Regions from separate parts of the Clostridium nitrophenolicum genome, predicted to be linked through region 2. Evidence: predicted binding sites of a transcription regulator. Region 2 holds the regulator's gene; the other holds the start of a gene.
What was found. Region 2 encodes CtsR, which represses protease genes until heat stress. Its sites were predicted from a motif close to AAGGTCAANNAAGGTCAAAT; they were not measured.

Region 1: a site for CtsR is predicted at 1,002-1,021, ahead of clpB (ATP-dependent chaperone ClpB). Genes of this name have one in related genera too.

What each region holds. Positions count from the first base shown of each region.
Region 1 is NZ_AP042469.1:3,662,600-3,666,033, reverse strand. Features, by position in the region: gene ACZ5N4_RS17485 (sigma-54 interaction domain-containing protein) at 1-63, shown strand, start outside; gene ACZ5N4_RS17480 (hypothetical protein) at 110-868, opposite strand; gene clpB (ATP-dependent chaperone ClpB) at 1,078-3,434, shown strand, end outside.
Region 2 is NZ_AP042469.1:5,420,417-5,423,850, forward strand. Features, by position in the region: gene ACZ5N4_RS25715 (protein arginine kinase) at 1-794, opposite strand, end outside; gene ACZ5N4_RS25720 (UvrB/UvrC motif-containing protein) at 810-1,328, opposite strand; gene ACZ5N4_RS25725 (CtsR family transcriptional regulator) at 1,403-1,867, opposite strand; gene ACZ5N4_RS25730 (hypothetical protein) at 2,124-2,357, opposite strand; gene fusA (elongation factor G) at 2,479-3,434, opposite strand, start outside.

The sequences.
Region 1 (3,434 bases), 1.8 Mb from region 2:
AAAAAATTAAAAATACCTAGAATGTCTTTCTATAGGAAATTGGAGAAGTATGATATAAAATAATGTTAAAAGCTCAGAATCTAATTTCTGAGCTTTTTTGAGCAAATTTCTAGTTAGCTTTTATACTATGGTCTTTTGGAGCAGGCATAGTGGCTTTAATAGCGTCTGCTTTATCCTGTGATATAATTCCTGCAGTTACAAGTTCACTTAAGAAGCCAGTTTTCTCTGTGTTTTTTTTGCTTTCAAAATAAGATTTACGTTCAGTTTCAGTCATATTTTTAATCTTATCCATTTCAGCTTTTTTTTCAGTATATTTATCTGTTAAATACTTTAGGATATTATTTTCTTCAGTTTGTGTAATAGTTCCAGTTGTAACTAGGGTATCAAGCTGAGTTTTAAGTCTCTCTGGATTAGCTTCACCTTCTCTTCTACCAGGTCCTTGATGAATTGCATTTCGTACAGCATCAGCCTGATCTCGAGTTAAAGTTCCAGCAGTTACAAGTTTACTTAAGAAATCAGATTTTTCTGCAGTTTTTTGGCTTTCAAAATAAGTCTTACGTTCAGCTTCGGTCATGTTTTTTATTTTATCCATTTCAGTTTTCCTGTCAGTTTGTTCTTGTTTCATAGCATTTATTATGTTAGTTTCTTGATCCTGTGTAATAGTTCCAGCGGTAACTAGATTATCAAGCTTTGACTTCATATTATCTGTTGGATTTTTCTTATTCATTCTAGCTTCTTGTGTCTTTTTATGTGCTCCAGTTGTTCCACTTACATTACTTTTAGCAAAAACATAACCTCCTGTTGATAGAAGTACACCTCCAGCTATTACTGCAGTCATTATTTTACTTATTAATTTTTTTCTGTTCATCTTTACACTCTCCTTTTATATAATTTTATTTTACATTCATTCCTTTATTATTTGGTATGAATATATCATATAACTCTTTTGTTACAATTTAGTTACAGTTTGCTAAATATTTCATAGATAATTTAAAAATATACTTTGACTTTCTTTGACTTTTGTATTATTCTTTTATTAAAGAGTAATATAATAACAGGTCGAGGTGAAAATTAATCATGAATATAGAAAAAATGACTATAAGAGTACAACAAAGCTTAAATGAGGCTCAACTAACGGCAGTTAAGTATAATCATCAACAAGTGGATGTAATTCATCTATTTTCAGCTTTGCTAAATCAAGAGGACGGGTTAGTCCCTAATATTTTTGAAAAAATGGGTATAAATTTAAAAGAGCTAAAGAAAGATACACATCTTCAATTAGATAAAATGCCTAAGGTTTTAGGAGAGGGTGCACAAAGCTCAGGAGTTTATGCAACTAGAAGAATAGAAGAAGTCTTAGTTAAAGCGGAGTCTATAGCTGAAAAGTTTAAAGACTCTTATATAAGCGTAGAACATGTTATGATAGCTATTATGGATATAGACAGTAAAGGTGTGGTTGGAAGCATACTAAATAAATTCAATATACAAAAATCAGATTTTATGAAGGTATTATCGCAAGTTAGGGGAAGTCAAAGAGTTGATACGCAAGATCCTGAGGGAACTTATGATGCACTAGCTAAGTATGGAACAAATTTAGTAGAATTAGCAAAAAAGCATAAGTTAGATCCTGTTATAGGAAGAGATGAAGAAATAAGAAGAACTGTTAGAATTCTTTCGAGAAGAACCAAAAACAACCCAGTACTAATTGGAGAGCCTGGTGTAGGTAAAACTGCTATAGTAGAGGGATTAGCTGAAAGAATTGTAAGAGGTGATGTACCAGAAGGGTTAAAGGATAAGATAATATTTTCTTTAGATATGGGAGCTTTAATTGCTGGTGCTAAATACAGAGGAGAGTTTGAAGAGAGATTAAAAGCTGTACTTAAGGAAGTACAAGGCTCAAGCGGAAAAATAATATTATTTATAGATGAAATTCATACTATAGTGGGAGCTGGAAAAACTGATGGAGCCATGGATGCAGGTAACCTTATTAAGCCTTTACTTGCAAGAGGAGAACTTCATTGTATAGGTGCAACCACCTTTGATGAATACAGACAATATATTGAAAAGGATAAGGCCCTAGAGAGAAGATTCCAGAAGGTTTCTGTTGATGAGCCTACTGTAGAAGACACCATTTCTATACTTAGAGGCTTAAAGGAAAGATTTGAAATACATCATGGTATTAGAATTCATGATTCTGCTATTGTAGCAGCAGCAAAGCTTTCAGATAGATATATTCAAGGAAGATTTTTACCAGATAAGGCTATTGATTTAATAGATGAAGCTGGCGCTATGATAAGAAGCGAAATAGATTCTCTTCCAACGGAATTAGATATGGTTAGAAGAAAGCTATTCCAATTAGAAACTGAAAAAGAAGCTCTATCAAAGGAAAAGGATGAAGCATCAAAAGCACGACTTCAAATATTAAGTAAAGAACTTGCGGAGCTTAAGGGAAAAAATGATGAAATGACTGCTAAGTACGAAAAAGAAAAAGGTCATATCCTAGAAATAAGAAATTTAAAAGCTCAATTAGATGAAGCAAGAGGAAATATTGAAAAATACGAAAGAGAATATGACTTAAATAAGGTGGCAGAATTAAGATATGGACTTATTCCAAATCTTGAAGCAGAAATAAAGGAAAAAGAAGAGTCTATGAAGGAAAATTATGAAGGAGCGCTGCTAAAAGAAGAGGTAACCGAAAATGAAATATCCGATGTAGTAGCTAAATGGACTGGAATTCCTGTGTCTAAATTAGCAGAGGGAGAACGTGAAAAACTATTAAGATTAGAGGAGGATTTACAAAAGAGAGTTATAGGTCAAGAAGAGGCAGTTAGAAGTGTATCAAATGCAGTTATTAGAGCAAGAGCGGGGATGAAGGATGAAAAAAGACCAATAGGTTCCTTTATATTTTTAGGACCAACTGGAGTAGGTAAAACAGAGCTTGCAAAGACCTTAGCTAGAAATCTCTTTGATAGTGAAGAAAACATCATAAGAATAGACATGTCAGAGTATATGGAAAAGTACTCAGTATCAAGACTTATAGGAGCTCCTCCAGGATACGTAGGTTATGAAGAAGGTGGTCAGCTAACAGAAGCGGTTAGAAGAAAGCCTTATTCAGTAATTTTATTTGACGAAATTGAGAAGGCTCATGAAGATGTGTTTAATGTATTCCTTCAAATTTTAGATGATGGAAGGCTTACAGATAACAAAGGAAAAACTATAGACTTTAAGAATACTATAATAATAATGACCTCTAATATAGGAAGTAGCTATCTTTTAGAGAACAAGGGTGAAAACTCTATAGATGAAAATATTAGAGCTGCTGTAATGAATGAGATGAAGGGAAGATTCAAGCCTGAATTCTTAAATAGATTAGATGACATAATATTATTCAGACCGTTAAGTAATGAAGGAATTAAGAAGATAATAGATATATT
Region 2 (3,434 bases):
CCTAAAGCTCTATAAATTCTGTCTTCTATTTCATATTTATAATTTTTAATTAGATCTTCTCTTAAAAGATTTTCTTCATTAATAATTTGTTTTACAACTGCTTCTAAGTTGCTTATAATTTCTTCTTCACTAAGACCTAACGTAACTTGGTTTGATATCTGATATATATTGCCAAAAGCCTTAGAACCTTCACCATATAATCCCCTTACTGTCATACCAACTTGTGACACAGCATTTATAACTCCGTTCATTTTGTTGTTTAAGGAGAGTGTTGGAAGATGAATCATAACAGATGCTCTAAGACCTGTTCCAATATTAGTAGGACATGATGTTATATATCCAAGCTTTTCATCAAAGGCATAACTCAGATTTTCTTCAAGTAAATTATCAATTTTATTACTTAAATCATATGCCTCTTCCAGATTCAAACTAGATGTAATACATTGAATTCTTATATGATCTTCTTCATTTATCATAACACTTACAGTTTCATTTTTATCTATTATAAAAGCTGCTTTGTCACTATTATTAATCAAGTTTTTACTTATTAAATGCCTTTCTAAATAAACTTGATTTGCAATTATATCTCTATCACATAAATAATTAGTTACATATTCTTCCCTCATATGAACTGATCTGTAAAAAGCATCTTCAACTAGCGGTACTATCTCTCTTCCTTTTTCTATACTTAACTTATGTGGAAAAGGCATTTTGTCAATATTCCTGGCAAGTCTTATTCTACTGCTTAATACGAGATCATCTCTTTTTCCTTGATACTTTATCCAATTTTTCATACTTGATCTAACCTCCTACTTTTGATTATTTTGTATCTTTCTAATCAAATCTCTTATTTCTGCAGCCTTTTCATATTCTTCTGCGGTTATGGCCTTTTGGAGGTCTTCTTTTAATTTCAATAGTTTCTTCTTTTCAATCATATGTTTACCTAACTTTTTAGGAATCTTTCCAGTGTGTTCTATATTTCCCTGAACTCTCTTTATAATAGGATTTATCGTTTCACTAAAGCTTTTATAACATTCACTACATCCAGCTAAGCCTCTTTGCTTAAATTCACTATAGTTAGTTCCACAATTTTCACAATAAATATATGAATTTTTTTCATCCTTTCCTACGCTACCTATATGTTCCATTATCCCACTCAATATATTTTGAAAGGTAAAGGATGAAGAGATATCTATAGGACTATAAAAATTTAATTCTCCTTTTTCCTTTGAACATTTTTCACACAAATTTAGTTCTTTTTTATCTCCATTCAATATTTTAGTTATGTGAACAGTAGCCTCATTTTTTTTACATAAGTCACATATCATATTATCACCTCTTTATGTTGCCATAAATTTCATATAATAACCATTATAACATATATTTTACATTTAAAAACAATCTATTCCTTGTTTAAAATTATCATAATTACAGATTTCAAAATATCTGCTCTTAATCTATTTCTATTATCATTAGCAGCAATTAATGTTCTGTCATTTAAAACAACTCTTAGCATATCTGCCTCAGTTTTAGTTATTATTTGCGCTTCAAATAATCCATTTATTATCTGATATGCTGAATTATATGTTATACTATCTCCTATTTTCTCATTTATACTCTCCATAAAGGAATCATCGTTCCTTACTTCTAATCGTCTTATAATAATACAGCCACCACCACCTCTTTTACTTTCAATATAGTATCCTTTATTAGTAGTAAATCTAGTGGTTAACACATAATTAATTTGAGATGGAGCACAACTGAAGTAATTAGCCAATTCATTTCGCACAATTTGCAACTGACTTTCTCTACTTTCATTTAACATAGCTTTAATAAACTCTTCAATCTCATCTGATAGTCTAGCCATAAAAACACCATCCTGACTTTGTCTTTCTTTGACCTTTATTTAATATTAATACTATTACTATCTTTATACAATATCTGTATTATCCTAAATTTTAATTTTATCCTAATTATTCTTTATATTCGTTTAAATTACTTCTGTTTTTAAAATTATTCTTTATAAACTTCATATTATTTTAATTTATATATATAACTATACTACTACATAAATACTAAACAAATAACTGTCTCAATTTTTACTTTTTAAGACAGCTATCTGTTTAATTAGTTTTGGACGCTTTGATATAATATCTTCCATTATGCCTATTGCAATCTAAATCAACGGTAAAATTATTATTTTCCAGCATTTGCTTTACTATATTAATATTTTCCGCATTATTCTCAATACTTATTGTAAGATTATCATCTTTATCAACTATAGCAATATAATCATAAATGCTACTATAATCTGCTAAACTTATCTTACCGTTTATGTTCATTTGGTATTCTGACATAAAACCTCTCCCTTGCTAAACTTACTACAAGCAAACTAATAATCTTATTTTTTCTAATGAGCCATTAAATTATACAGAATAAGAGCTCCAATACCTATATTGGAGCTCTCCTTATTATTTTCTATTCTTCTACCTTAGCTTTTATTTTTTTAGCTTCATCTATTATCTTATTTATCTCTGCAGCCGGAACTTCTTCATACCTTTCAAATTTCATTGTAAAACTTCCTCTTGCCTGAGTCATTGATCTTAGATCTGTAGCATACTTAAACATTTCTCCTTGAGGAATCTCTGCTATTATTTTTTGATTATCTTCAAATGGTTCCATTCCCAAAACTCTTCCTCTTTTTTTATTTATGTCGCCAATTATATCTCCCATATAATACTCTGGAACCAATACTTCTACATGCATAACTGGCTCTAAAAGTATAGGTTGGGCTTCCATCAATCCTTTCTTATAAGCTAAAGATGCAGCAACCTTAAATGCCATTTCCGATGAGTCAACAGGATGATACGATCCATCATGTAGTGTAGCTTTTAATCTTATTACAGGGTATCCAGCTAAAACACCACGCTGTATGCATTCTTTTAGACCTTTTTCAACTGCTGGAATGTATTGTCTTGGAACAACACCACCAACTACCTGATCAACAAATTGTAATTCATCTTCTCCATCCTGTCTAGGTTCAAACTTAATTTTTACGTCTCCATATTGACCATGTCCACCTGATTGCTTTTTATGCTTACCTTGAACATCAGCAACCTTTTTAATTGTTTCTCTATAAGGTACCTTTGGTGTTTGAAGTACTACATCTGCCCCAAACTTACTTTTCAATTTACATGCAATTACATCTAGGTGTGTTTCTCCTAATCCCGAAACTATTGACTCTGCATTCTCTAAGTCTCTTGATACCTTAAATGTAGGGTCTTCTTCTAATAACTTATTTAATCCATTAGAAATTTTATCTTCATCATTTTTGGATTTTGGTAAAACAGCCATTGACATTGATGGCTCGGGGAATTCTATATTTTCAAAGGTTATTGGATTAGATACATCGCATAGTGTATCCCCAGTACTTG